3 regions of the Streptomyces sp. NPDC101110 genome follow, and region 2 is predicted to be linked to each of the others. Evidence: riboswitches for the same ligand, from Rfam matches in the RefSeq annotation. Region 2 holds a riboswitch; each other region holds the start of a gene.
The links. Region 2 has a riboswitch for thiamine pyrophosphate ahead of thiC (phosphomethylpyrimidine synthase ThiC). Riboswitches for the same ligand answer to the same signal wherever they lie in the genome.

Region 1 (4,540 bases), on a different contig from region 2:
CGTGGACGGTATGCGGGCGCTGCGGGACGGAGAAGTACCCGGAGGTCCCGCGCGGCTCAGCAACATCGTCTTCATGGGCATGGGCGAGCCCCTCGCGAACTACAACCGGGTCATCGGCTCCATCCGGCGGCTCACCGACCCCGAGCCCGACGGCCTCGGCCTGTCCCAGCGGGGCATCACCGTCTCGACGGTCGGACTCGTCCCGGCCATCCACCGGTTCGCCGACGAGGGCCTCAAGTGCCGGCTGGCGATCTCCCTGCACGCCCCCGACGACGAGCTGCGCGACACCCTCGTACCGGTGAACACCCGGTGGCAGGTGCGCGAGGTGCTGGATGCCGGGTTCGAGTACAGCGCCAAGTCCGGGCGCCGGCTGTCCATCGAGTACGCGCTGATCCGGGACATCAACGACCAGGCCTGGCGCGGTGACCGGCTCGGGCGGCTGCTCAAGGGCAAGCCCGTGCACGTCAACCTCATCCCGCTGAACCCGACGCCCGGGTCGAAGTGGACCGCCTCGCGGCCCGAGGACGAGAAGGCGTTCGTGGAGGCCATCGCCGCCCATGGTGTGCCGGTGACGATCCGGGACACCCGTGGTCAGGAGATCGACGGGGCGTGTGGTCAGCTCGCCGCCACCGAACGGTAGTCTGACTGTCGTCAGTACGGCTTCATAAGTACAGCTTCATAATCGGCACCTTCACATCCACACCTGCATATTCCGACAGGGGAGCGCCACAGCGCTGAGAGTGCGGCACACGGCCGCAGACCCTCCGAACCTGGCCCAGGTCATTCTGGGTAGGGAGATCGGTCACCACTCGAGCTGTTGCGCCCTGCCCGGGACCCGGAGTCCCGGGCAGGGCCGCGTCTTCTCCTGGTCCTCCAGGAGGAATCCAGTGAGCAACAACAAGAAGCGGATGACGGCGGCGGTCGTCGGGCTCGGCCTGGTCGGCACGCTCGCCGGCTGCGGGTCGTCCGGCGGCGGTCAGGGGTCCGGTGACCCCAAGACCGTGACCCTCGTCAGCCACGACTCGTGGGCCGCGTCCGAGGACGTCATCGCGGCCTTCGAGAAGCAGTCCGGCTACAAGGTGAACGTCCTGAAGGACGGCGACGCCGGCCAGGCCGTGAACAAGGCCATCCTGACCAAGGACAACCCGCAGGGCGACGTCTTCTTCGGCGTCGACAACACCCTGCTGTCCCGCGCCCTCGACAACGGCCTGTTCCAGTCGTACGAGGCGAAGGGGGCCGACCAGGTCAAGGCCGAGTACCGCGTCGACCGGGACAAGCACCGGGTCACGCCCGTCGACACCGGCGACATCTGCGTCAACTACGACAAGAAGTACTTCGCCGATCACAAGCTCCAGCCGCCGCGCAGCTTCGACGATCTCGTCAAGCCGCAGTACAAGAACCTGCTCGTCACCGAGAACGCCTCGTCCTCCTCGCCCGGGCTCGGCTTCCTGCTCGGCACCGCCGCCGAGTACGGCGACGGGGACTGGGAGGGCTACTGGAAGAAGCTCAAGGCCAACGGCGTGAAGGTCGTCGACGGCTGGGAGCAGGCCTACAACCAGGAGTTCTCCGGTTCGTCCAGCGGCAGGAAGGCCAAGGGGGACCGGCCGCTCGTCGTGTCGTACGCCTCCTCGCCGCCCGCCGAGGTCCTCTACGCCGAACCGAAGCCGAGCACGGCCCCGACCGGCGTCGCCGAGGGCACCTGCTTCCGGCAGGTCGAGTACGCGGGGCTGCTCGCCAACGCCAAGAACGCCAAGGGCGGCAAGGCATTCCTCGACTTCCTCGTCAGCAGGAAGTTCCAGGAGGACATGCCGCTCAACATGTTCGTGTACCCGGTGACCGAGGGCGCGCAGGTGCCGCCGGAGTTCGTGAAGTACGGGCCGCAGGTGAAGGACCCCGAGACCATGGATCCGGCGAAGATCGCCGGTCACCGCGACCAGTGGGTCAAGTCGTGGACCTCACTCGTACTGAAGTAGCCCGCAGGAGGCGCGGGAGCGCGGTGCGGCTCGGTCTGCTGGCCGTGCCCGTCGCGTTCTTCGCCGTCTTCTTCGCCTACCCCGTCGCCGCGATCGTCGCGCGCGGTCTGAAGGCCGGCGGGGTCTGGCATCTCGGGCGGATCGGGGAGGTGCTGGGTCAGTCCGACGTCCGGCACGTCCTGTGGTTCACCACCTGGCAGGCGCTGGTCTCCACCACGCTCACCCTGCTGGTCGCGCTCCCCGGCGCGTACGTCTTCGCCCGCTTCGACTTCCCCGGCAAACAGGTCCTGCGAGCGGTCGTGACCGTCCCGTTCGTGCTGCCCACGGTCGTCGTCGGCACGGCGTTCCTGGCCCTGGTCGGCCGGGGCGGGCTGCTCGACGAGCTGTGGGGCGTACGGCTGGACACCACCGTGTGGGCGATCCTGCTCGCACACGTCTTCTTCAACTACGCGGTCGTCGTCCGGACCGTCGGCGGGCTCTGGGCGCAGCTCGACCCGCGGCAGGAGGAGGCGGCGCGGATGCTCGGGGCGTCCCCGCTGCGGGCCTGGCGGCGGGTCACGCTGCCCGCCCTCGCCCCGGCCGTGGCCGCCGCCGCGCTCATGGTCTTCCTGTTCACCTTCACCTCCTTCGGTGTCGTGCAGATCCTCGGCGGGCCCACCTTCTCCACCCTGGAGGTGGAGATCTACCGGCAGACGTCGGAGATCTTCGACCTGTCCACGGCGGCCGTGCTGACGCTCATCCAGTTCGTCGCGGTGGGCGCGATCCTCGCCGTGCACGCCTGGACCGTGCGGCGGCGGGAGACAGCGCTGCGGCTGGTGGACGCGTCCGTGACGGCGCGCAGGCCGCGCGGCGCGGGACAGTGGGTGCTGCTCGGCGGGGTGCTCGCCAGCGTGGCCCTGCTGCTCGTGCTGCCGCTGGCCGTGCTGGTGCAGCGGTCCCTGGACGCCCCGGGCTTCGGTTACTACCGGGCACTGACCAGGCAGGACGGGGGAGTGTTCCTGGTCCCGCCGATCGAGGCGATCGGCAACTCCCTGTCGTATGCCGTCGCCGCCACGCTCATCGCCGTGCTGATCGGCGGGCTCGCCGCGGCCGCGCTGACCCGCCGGGACGCCGGACGGCTGGTGCGCGGCTTCGACGCACTGCTGATGCTGCCGCTCGGGGTGTCCGCGGTGACCGTCGGCTTCGGGTTCCTGATCTCCCTCGACGAGCCGCCGCTGGACCTCAGGTCCTCGTGGATCCTGGTGCCGCTCGCGCAGGCCCTGGTCGGGGTGCCCTTCGTGGTGCGGACCATGCTGCCCGTGCTGCGGGCGGTGGACGCGCGGCTGCGGGAGGCGGCCTCGGTGCTCGGGGCCTCGCCCTGGCGGGTGTGGCGGGAGGTGGACCTGCCGATGGTGCGGCGGGCGCTGCTGATCGCGGCCGGATTCGCCTTCGCCGTGTCCCTCGGGGAGTTCGGCGCGACGGTCTTCATCGCACGGCCCGACCGGCCGACCCTGCCGGTGGCCGTGGCCCGGCTCCTCGGGCGGCCCGGTGATCTCAACTACGGCCAGGCGATGGCCCTTTCGACGATGCTGATGCTGGTGTGCGCGGTGGCCCTGCTGGTGCTGGAGAGGCTGCGGACGGACCGGACGGGGGAGTTCTAGATGCTGCTGAGCCTGGAGGCTGCGACGGTCCGTTTCGGCGGGCGTGCCGTGCTGGACGCCGTCGATCTGCAGGTCGCCGAGCACGAGATCGTGTGTGTGCTCGGGCCGAGCGGCAGCGGCAAGTCGACCCTGCTGCGGGCGGTCGCCGGGCTGCAACCGCTCGACGCCGGTCGGGTGGTGCTCGACGGGCGTGACCAGGCGGGCGTGCCCGCGCACCGGCGGGGCGTCGGGCTGATGTTCCAGGACCATCAGCTGTTCCCGCAGCGGGACGTGGACGCCAACGTGGCGTTCGGGCTGCGGATGCGTGGCGAGTCGAAGCCGCAACGGGCCGAACGGGTCCAGGAGTTGCTGGACCTCGTGGGGCTGCCGGGCGCGGGCCGCAGGGCCGTCGCCGCGCTGTCCGGCGGGGAGCAGCAGCGGGTGGCGCTGGCCCGGGCCCTCGCGCCGAGCCCTCGGCTGCTGATGCTGGACGAGCCGCTGGGGCAGCTCGACCGGTCGCTGCGGGAGCGGCTGGTCGTCGAACTGAAGGAACTGTTCGGCCGGTTGGGTACGACCGTGCTCGCCGTGACGCACGACCAGGGGGAGGCCTTCGCGCTGGCCGACCGGGTCGTGGTGATGCGGGACGGGCGGATCGCCCAGTCCGGCACGCCCCTCGAGGTGTGGCAGCGGCCCGCCGACGCCTTCGTCGCGCGTTTCCTCGGCTTCGAGAACGTGGCCGAGGCGACCGTCGGGGCGGAGGCGGCGGACACGCCCTGGGGCAAGGTGCCGGTGCCGGAGGGCGCTCCGCAGGGCACCCACACGCTGCTCGTGCGGCCCGCCGGAGTGCGGCTGGTGCCCGCCGACACGGGCCTGCGCTGCACCGTGGCCGCGCGCACCTTCCGGGGCACCCATGTCGCCGTGCACCTCCAGCCCCCGGACGCCCCACGC
Region 2 (4,540 bases):
CCCACAGGCCGGGGGCGCACCCGCCCCGGGCCTGTGCGCGGCCGGTCAGTCCGCGATGGGCAGGTACACGCGGTTGCCGCTCGCGGCGAACTCCTTCGACTTCAGGGCCATGCCCTCCTCGATTTCGGTCCGGGTGCCGCCGTGTTCGCGGCGGATGTCCTGCGAGATCTTCATGCTGCAGAACTTGGGACCGCACATCGAGCAGAAGTGAGCCGTCTTGGCCGGCTCGGCGGGCAGGGTCTCGTCGTGGAACTCCCGTGCCGTGTCCGGGTCGAGGGCCAGGTTGAACTGGTCCTCCCACCGGAACTCGAAACGGGCGTCGGACAACGCGTCGTCCCACTCCTGCGCACCGGGGTGCCCCTTGGCGAGATCCGCCGCGTGGGCGGCGATCTTGTAGGTGATGACGCCGGTCTTGACGTCGTCGCGGTTCGGCAGGCCCAGGTGCTCCTTGGGCGTGACGTAGCACAGCATCGCCGTACCCCACCAGGCGATCATCGCGGCGCCGATGCCGGACGTGATGTGGTCGTACGCCGGTGCGACGTCCGTGGTCAGCGGGCCGAGCGTATAGAACGGAGCTTCATCGCAAATCTCCTGCTGAAGGTCGATGTTCTCCTTGATCTTGTGCATCGGGACGTGGCCCGGGCCCTCGATCATGGTCTGAACGTTGAAACGCTTCGCGATCCGGTTGAGTTCCCCGAGCGTGCGCAGCTCCGCGAACTGTGCCTCGTCATTGGCGTCCGCGATCGATCCGGGCCTGAGGCCGTCCCCCAGCGAGTACGTGACGTCGTAGGCGGCGAGGATCTCGCACAGTTCCTCGAAGTTCTCGTACAGGAACGACTCCTTGTGGTGCGCGAGGCACCAGGCAGCCATGATCGAGCCGCCGCGGGAGACGATGCCGGTCTTGCGGTTCGCCGTCAGGGGTACGTACGGAAGGCGCACCCCCGCGTGGACCGTCATGTAGTCCACGCCCTGCTCGGCCTGCTCGATGACCGTGTCCTTGTAGATCTCCCAGGTCAGTTCCTCGGCCCGGCCGTCGACCTTCTCCAGCGCCTGGTAGAGCGGCACCGTGCCGATGGGCACGGGGGAGTTGCGCAGCACCCATTCACGTGTGGTGTGGATGTTGCGGCCCGTGGACAGGTCCATGACCGTGTCGGCACCCCATCGGGTCGCCCAGGTCATCTTCTCGACCTCCTCCTCGATGGAGGACGTCACCGCCGAGTTGCCGATGTTGGCGTTGACCTTCACCAGGAACCGCTTGCCGATGATCATCGGCTCGATCTCCGGGTGGTTGACGTTGGCCGGCAACACGGCCCGGCCTGCGGCGATCTCGTCGCGGACCACCTCGGGCGAGACGTTCTCCCGGATGGCGACGTACTCCATCTCGGGCGTGATCTCGCCGCGTCGGGCGTACGCGAGCTGGGTGACAGCCTGTCCGTTCCTGCCGCGGCGCGGCTGGCGGGGCCGGCCGGGGAAGACCGCGTCCAGGTTGCGGAGACCCCCACGGGGCGACGTGTGCTTGATGCCGTCGTCCTCGGGACGGACGGGGCGGCCCGCGTACTCCTCGGTGTCGCCGCGGGCGATGATCCAGTTCTCGCGCAGCGGCGAAAGGCCCCTGCGGACGTCGGTGTCGACGAGTGGATCGGTGTAAGGGCCGGACGTGTCGTACAGCGTGACCGACTGGCCGTTGGTGAGGTGCACCTGACGAACCGGCACGCGCAGGTCGGGGCGGGTGCCCTCGATGTACGCCTTGTGCCAGCCGATGGACTTACCGGCCTCCTCGGACGTCTCGTCCTGAACGGAGGCAGGCGTGCGTGCGTCCTTGTTGGTCATGAGACCTACTCCCTACGCCGGCATTACCCGGTAACAGGTTCGGCGGTCGACGCAGCCGTTTCCGTCCGGCGACGTTTCGTGTGAAACATCACTCGACTCCGGCAATGTTTCATGTGAAACATCGCCGGGACGGAGGTCAGCGCCCTCTCAGCCCGGTGCTCCGAGCTCCCGCGTGTACAAAAGGTGCCCCCACGCTAGCGGCAATTCTGGCGCGGTGAACAGAGGGCCCCCCTCGTTCTTGCGATGATCGGGCGGTGACCACGACGCAGCGTCCCTCCTACCCATCGCCCGAGCCGCCCCGCGGATCCGGCGCCGGAAGCGGCCTTGGCCGTGGTGACGGCGCTGGTGAGGGCCACGATTTCGCAGCCGGCGCCGGACAGGGGCCGACCGGGCCACAACGGCCGGTCAGGCCGCAGGGGCCGGGCGGGACGCATGCCCCGGTCAGGGGCCAGGGGCCGGGCAGGCCGCAGGCCCCGGCCCCGAGACGGGGCCCCGAGTTCGGATACGGGCAGGACGGGGGTTTCGGTTCCCGGAACAGCGGTGAGTACGGGCAGGGAGCCGGTCACGACCCCGCTGCCGGGCACGGCCCGGGACCCTCCGGAGGTGGCGGCCACGGCCACGACGGCGGAGACGGACAGGGTCACGGTGGAGACGGCGGACAGGGCCACGGTCACGGCGGAGACGGCGGTCACGGGCACGGTCCCGGTCCGGGTGGCGGGCACGGGCACTCCCACAGTCACGGCCCGGCCACGCCGGTCTCCCTGCACCTGCGCAAGGTCATCGCGGCGATCCTGATCCCGTTCGCCGCCGCCGTGCTGGTGGGCCTCGCCGTGCTGTGGCCGGGCGGCGCCCCCGCGCACGAACGCACCGGCGTCGGCTTCGACCGGCAGACGCAGGACGCCACCGTCACCAAGGTGGTCGAGGTGAGCTGCAAGGAGGCCGGCGCTTCGGGCGTTCCGCCGACCGGCGACACCTCCACCGCCGAGGGCTCCTCCGCTGTGCAGCAGGAGAAGGGCACCTGCAAGCGGGCGACGATCCGGGTGGACAGCGGCGACGACAAGGGCCGTACGTTCACCGAGATCATCCAGCCGGACCAGTCCCGCCAGTTGCGCGAGGGCCAGGAGGTCGTGGTCGCCTACGAGCCCTCGGCCCCGAAGGACCTGCAGTACTCGGTCACCGACGTCAACCGCCGTTTTCCCCTGGCGCTGCTCGCGGGCATCTTCGCCATCGCCGTGGTGGTCGTCGGGCGGATGCGGGGCGTCATGGCGCTGGTCGCGCTGGCCATCAGCTTCATGGTGCTGAACTTCTTCATCCTGCCCGCGATCCTGCAGGGATCCAATCCGCTGGTCGTGGCGGTGGTCGGCGCGAGCGCCATCATGCTCATCGCGCTGTACATGTGTCACGGCCCGTCGGCCCGGACGTCCGTGGCGGTGCTCGGCACGCTCATCTCACTGCTGCTGATCGGCATTCTCGGCTCGGTGTTCATCGACTGGGCCGCGTTGACCGGCAACACCGACGACAACACCGGGCTGATCCACGGCCTCTACCCGACGATCGACATGAGCGGTCTGCTGCTGGCCGGCGTCATCATCGGCTCGCTCGGCGTGCTCGACGACGTCACGGTCACGCAGACCTCGGCGGTCTGGGAGCTGCACGAGGCCAACCCGTCGATGGGCTGGCGGGGGCTCTACCGCGCGGGCATCCGGATCGGCCGCGACCACATCGCCTCGGTCGTCAACACGCTCGTCCTCGCGTACGCGGGTGCCGCGCTGCCCCTGCTGCTGCTGTTCTCCATCGCGCAGTCCAGTGTGGGGACGGTCGCCAACAGCGAGCTGGTCGCGGAGGAGATCGTGCGCACACTGGTCGGCTCGATCGGCCTGGTGGCCTCGGTGCCGGTCACCACGGCCCTGGCGGCGCTGGTGGTCTCGGCCGACCGTCCCGGCGCGGAGCCCGCCCCGGAGACCGCCGCTGTCCCGGCACGCGGCGGAAGGGGCCGGCGCCGCAAGCGCTGACGCCCACGAGTTCAGCACCCCCCCCCGCCATGCGGAGGAAGGCCGAACCGAGGAAGGGCGCACCGCGGAAGATCGTAGGACGATCACAGGAAGAAGCGTTCCTGCAGAGCTCGGCGGCACCCGGTGAAGCGTTACTCCACCGTGCCGCCGGGTCCATGTCTCAGCCGGCGCTCTGCTCGGCGAGGATGCGGTCCAGGGCCTCGTCGAGGTGCGCGTCGAAGTCGGCGAGCGAGCCCTCCTGGCCCAGCGGCACCAGCTTGTCCGTTCGGTCGAGGAAAGCGACGAGCGGTGCCGTCGAAGACCGGAACAACGCCTGGTCGCTGCCCACCTGAAGCCGGATCAACACCTCGCCCAACGCGTCGGGTTCGACGGGCGTGACACGCACATCGCCCTCCCCGCACGGGCGGCCGACCCCATCGATCAGCAACTCCCGCCCGAAAGCCCACGTCACCGGGGCGTCACCGGGCAAGTGGAACGTCAGCCGTACGGCATAGGGATCACTGGACTCATAGCGCAGCTCCACCGGAATGCGGAAGGAGAGCTCCTCGGACACGAGAAAGCTCATCATGACCTCTGCTTGTACGGACTCGCGCATCGATAACCCCGTCAAATCGCCGTCACTGGCCGGGAACGAACCTCTGATACTTGGTGAATCTTGCTGAACGTACACAGCAGATCACAAGGAGTGAGTTTTCACA
Region 3 (4,540 bases), on a different contig from region 2:
AGCCCGCGCCGACGACCACGATGTCGTGCTGGCGGGCCAGCACGGGCCGCAGCCGCTCGGCGTCGTCCAGGGTGCGCAGCAGATGCACGCCCGGCACGCCCTCGGTGCCGGGCAGCCGGACGGGTTCCGCTCCCGTCGCGACGACCAGGACGTCGTACGGCACGGGTCCGTCCTCGGTGTCCAGCTCGTGCGCGGCGGGGCGCAGGCCCAGCACCTCGCAGCCGAGCCGCAGTTCGATGCCGAGGGCTTCGAAGTCGACGTCGAAGGCGGAGCCCTCGGACTTGCCGAGCAGGACGGCCTTGGACAACGGGGGCCGGTCGTAGGGCTGGTGGGGTTCGGCGCCGATCAGGATCACGTCACCGGTGAAGCCCTGCTCGCGCAGCGCCACGGCGGTCTGCACCCCGGCCATGCCCGCGCCCGCCACGACGACGCGCCGCGGCGCGGACGAACCTGGTCCCTGCGTCTGCTCGCTCACCTGATCACCATAGACACCTGACGCTTTGTCAGTCAGTGCTCATGCGCCGTGACCTGCTCCACAACGCTCGTGCCGTTGCCCCGCTGGGACTCCCATTCCCAGGTCTCCTCCAGCCGCACCCGCCCGTCGGGCAGCTCCACGACCGAGGAGACGCAGTGCCCGGAGGACGTGGTGCCGTCCTGCTTGAGCTGGACGTAGCGGAAGTCCAGCCGGTCACCTTCCCGGGTACCCACGAGGTGCCCGCGTACGACGTCGCCGCCGGTGTACTCGGCCCAGATCTCGCCCTGCCGCTCGTGATAGGTGAACCGGGTGCGGGTGCCCACCTGGCCCGGGGCCTGGTCGGCGACCGGGGCGAGGACGAGACCGTCGAGAGATCGGGCCATGGGACGAGGCTCCCTTACTGCGGGACAGGGCATCGGGCTAGGGTGGCCAACGTAAAGCACTCGCGGGAGCCCGGACGCACCGGGCTGAGAGGGAGGCTGGCGGCCTCCGACCGTACGAACCTGATCCGGGTCATGCCGGCGAAGGGAGGGGCTGGACGCCCATGTCGCCTACGTCCACATCAACGTCCGTGTCGTCGGACGTCCTGGTCATCGGGGGCGGGATCATCGGCCTGGTCACGGCCTGGCGGGCCGCGCAACGCGGGTTCGCCACGGCCCTCGTGGACCCCGAGCCGGGAGGCGGAGCCGCACAGGTGGCCGCCGGGATGCTGGCCGCCGTCACGGAACTGCACTACGGCGAACAGACCCTGCTCGGCCTGAACCTCGCCTCCGCCCGGCGTTACCCGGACTTCGCAGCCGAGCTCACCGAGCTGACCGGCCGGGACCTCGGCTACCGCCGGTGCGGCACGCTCGCCGTGGCGCTGGACGCCGACGACCGGGCCCACCTGCGCGAACTGCACGCCCTGCAGCAGCAGTCGGGGCTGGAGTCGCAGTGGCTGTCGGGGCGCGAGTGCCGGCGCCTGGAGCCGATGCTCGCGCCGGGGGTGCGCGGGGGGCTGCGGGTCGACGGGGATCATCAGATCGACCCCCGGCGGCTGGCCGGGGCGCTGGTCGCCGCGTGTGAGCGGACGGGTGTGGTCTTCCACCGCACGTGGGCAAAGCGGCTCACCGTCGTCCGGGAACGGGCCGCGGGCGCCGTCCTGGCCGACGGGACGGAGGCGGCCGCCGGGCAGGTGGTGCTCGCCGGGGGCAGCCTCAGCGGACGGCTCGCGGGCGTCCCTGCGGACGTGCTTCCTCCGGTGCGGCCGGTGAAGGGGCAGGTCCTGCGGCTGACCATGCCGCAGCGGCACGGGCCGTTCCTGAGCCGGACCGTGCGCGCGGTCGTGCGCGGCAGCCACGTCTACCTGGTGCCGCGCGCGAGCGGCGAGCTCGTCGTCGGGGCGACCAGCGAGGAGCTGGGCTGGGACACGACCGTGACGGCGGGCGGCGTGTACGAGCTGCTGCGGGACGCGCACGAGCTGGTCCCGGGCATCACCGAGCTGCCGCTCACCGAGACCCGGGCCGGCCTTCGCCCCGGGTCCCCCGACAACGCGCCCCTGCTCGGCCCGACCGGTCTGGAGGGCCTGCTGCTGGCCACCGGGCACTACCGCAACGGCGTCCTGCTCACACCCGTGACCGGCGACGCCCTGGCCCATGTCCTGGCGACGGGCGAACTCCCCGAGGAGGCCCGCCCCTTCACCCCGAAGCGCTTCAGTCCCGCCACCGCACTCTCGGAGCAGCCCGCATGAACATCTCCGTCAACGGGGAGCCCCGGGACGTCGGACCCGGCACGGCTCTCGACGCCGTCGTGAGGTCGCTCACCGCCTCGCCCTCGGGTGTGGCCGCCGCGCTCAACGAGATGGTCGTCCCCCGCACCCAGTGGTCCTCCACGCCCCTCTCCGAGGGTGACCGCGTGGAAGTCCTCACCGCCGTCCAAGGAGGCTGACCATGGCCGACGATCCGTTCGTCCTCGGCGGTACGTCCTTCACGTCCCGTCTGATCATGGGCACCGGCGGGGCGCCCAGCCTCGATGTGCTGGAGCGGTCGCTGGCCGCGTCCGGGACGGAGCTGACGACGGTCGCGATGCGCCGGGTGAACGCCTCGGTGCACGGCTCGGTGCTGTCCGTCCTGGACCGGCTCGGCATCCGGGTGCTGCCCAACACGGCGGGCTGCTTCACCGCCGGCGAGGCCGTCCTCACGGCCCGCCTCGCGCGCGAGGCGCTCGGCACCGACCTCGTCAAACTGGAGGTCATCGCAGACGAGCGCACGCTACTGCCGGACCCGATCGAGACGCTGGAAGCGGCCGAGACCCTGGTCGACGACGGGTTCACGGTGCTGCCGTACACCAACGACGACCCGGTGCTGGCGCGGAAGCTGGAGGACGTGGGCTGCGCGGCGATCATGCCGCTGGGCTCCCCGATCGGCTCCGGGCTCGGCATCCGCAACCCGCACAACTTCCAGCTGATCGTGGAGCACGCGCGCGTGCCGGTGATCCTGGACGCGGGGGCCGGGACGGCTTCGGACGCGGCGCTGGCGATGGAGCTGGGCTGCGCGGGTGTGATGCTCGCCTCGGCGGTGACGCGGGCGCAGGAGCCCGTGCTGATGGCCGACGCCATGCGGCACGCCGTGGAGGCGGGGCGGCTGGCGTACCGGGCGGGGCGGATCCCGCGGCGGCATTTCGCCGAGGCGTCGTCGCCGGCCGAGGGCATGGCCGTGCTGGATCCGGAGCGGCCCGCTTTCCGGTAGGGCCGGGGGTACGGCACGAGGCCCGGGAGGCACGTCACAGGTCGGCTGCAGTCCCGCCCCGGAAACCGCCGGGGGGACGGGGCTGTCGGTCTCGGCTCGTACACTCGCCTGCGTGGACACGACCCTTCAGGACCCCTTGGTCGGGCAGGTGCTCGACGGCCGGTATCGCATCGACGCGCGGATCGCGGTCGGCGGGATGGCCACGGTCTACCGGGCCGTGGACACCCGGCTCGACCGGGTCCTCGCGCTCAAGGTGATGCACCCCTCGCTCGCGGTCGACGCCTCGTTCGTCGAGCGGTTCATCCGCGAGGCGAAGTCCGTGGCCCGGCTGGCCCATCCCAACGTGGTGCAGGTCTTCGACCAGGGCACCGACGGCTCGTACGTGTATCTGGCGATGGAGTACGTCGCGGGCTGCACCCTGCGGGACGTGCTGCGCGAGCGCGGGGCCCTGCAGCCGCGGGCCGCCCTGGACATCCTGGAGCCGGTGCTGGCCGCACTGGGCGCGGCGCACCGCGCCGGGTTCGTGCACCGCGACATGAAGCCCGAGAACGTCCTCATCGGGGACGACGGCCGGGTCAAGGTCGCCGACTTCGGCCTGGTCCGGGCCGTCGACACGGTGACGAACACCACCGGCACCGTGCTCGGCACGGTCTCCTACCTCGCCCCGGAGCAGATAGAGGACGGCACCGCCGATCCCCGTGTCGACGTGTACGCGTGCGGCGTGATGCTGTACGAGATGCTGACCGGCGACAAGCCGCACGACGGGGACTCCCCCGCCGTGATCCTCTACAAGCACCTGCACGAGGACGTGCCCCCGCCGTCGGCGGCCGTGCCCGGCATGGCGTACGAGCTGGACGCGATGGTGGCCTCGGCGACGGCCCGCACCCCGGCCGTGCGCCCGCACGACGCGGTGGCGCTGCTCGCGCAGGTCCGGGACGGACGCGGCCGGCTGGGCGAGGACCAGCTGGACGCGGTGCCGCCGCAGGCGCTCGCGGTGGACCACGACAACGGCGACGACCGGACGACCGTGATTCCGCGCGCCCTGACCACGCCGCGCCCGCGGCCGGCCGACGAGGACGACGCGGCGGCCGGTGAATCCCTCGACCGCACCAGCCGCTTCGCGTCCCCGCCGCCTCCCCCGCCGGCCCGGCGCCGCCCGGGATCCCGGCGCGGTCCGGTGGCGATCGTCGTCGCCGTGCTGCTCGCGCTCGGCCTGGGTGTCGGCGTCTGGTACATCAACTCCGGCCAGTTCACCGAGGTCCCGCCCCTGCTGGCGAAGACCCAGGACCAGGCCGAGGACCGACTGCGGGACGCCGGCCTCGAACTCGGCAAGGTCGAG

Region 1: it holds a riboswitch for thiamine pyrophosphate, as region 2 does, so the genes downstream of both, ACIQU3_RS26780 (thiamine ABC transporter substrate binding subunit) here and thiC (phosphomethylpyrimidine synthase ThiC) in region 2, are expected to answer to the same signal.
Region 3: it holds a riboswitch for thiamine pyrophosphate, as region 2 does, so the genes downstream of both, thiO (glycine oxidase ThiO) here and thiC (phosphomethylpyrimidine synthase ThiC) in region 2, are expected to answer to the same signal.

What each region holds. Positions count from the first base shown of each region.
Region 1 covers NZ_JBIVZM010000012.1:198,633-203,172, forward strand. Annotated here, with positions in the region: gene rlmN (23S rRNA (adenine(2503)-C(2))-methyltransferase RlmN) at 1-640, shown strand, start outside; TPP riboswitch at 708-814, shown strand; gene ACIQU3_RS26780 (thiamine ABC transporter substrate binding subunit) at 909-1,973, shown strand; gene ACIQU3_RS26785 (ABC transporter permease) at 1,997-3,613, shown strand; gene ACIQU3_RS26790 (ABC transporter ATP-binding protein) at 3,614-4,540, shown strand, end outside.
Region 2 covers NZ_JBIVZM010000004.1:205,172-209,711, forward strand. Annotated here, with positions in the region: gene thiC (phosphomethylpyrimidine synthase ThiC) at 46-1,830, opposite strand; TPP riboswitch at 1,823-2,012, opposite strand; gene ACIQU3_RS10275 (YibE/F family protein) at 2,085-3,842, shown strand; gene ACIQU3_RS10280 (SsgA family sporulation/cell division regulator) at 4,003-4,437, opposite strand; gene ACIQU3_RS10285 (IclR family transcriptional regulator) at 4,536-4,540, opposite strand, start outside.
Region 3 covers NZ_JBIVZM010000021.1:43,479-48,018, reverse strand. Annotated here, with positions in the region: gene ACIQU3_RS34930 (NAD(P)/FAD-dependent oxidoreductase) at 1-475, opposite strand, end outside; gene ACIQU3_RS34925 (hypothetical protein) at 508-858, opposite strand; TPP riboswitch at 911-1,022, shown strand; gene thiO (glycine oxidase ThiO) at 1,020-2,204, shown strand; gene thiS (sulfur carrier protein ThiS) at 2,201-2,401, shown strand; gene ACIQU3_RS34910 (thiazole synthase) at 2,404-3,201, shown strand; gene pknB (Stk1 family PASTA domain-containing Ser/Thr kinase) at 3,314-4,540, shown strand, end outside.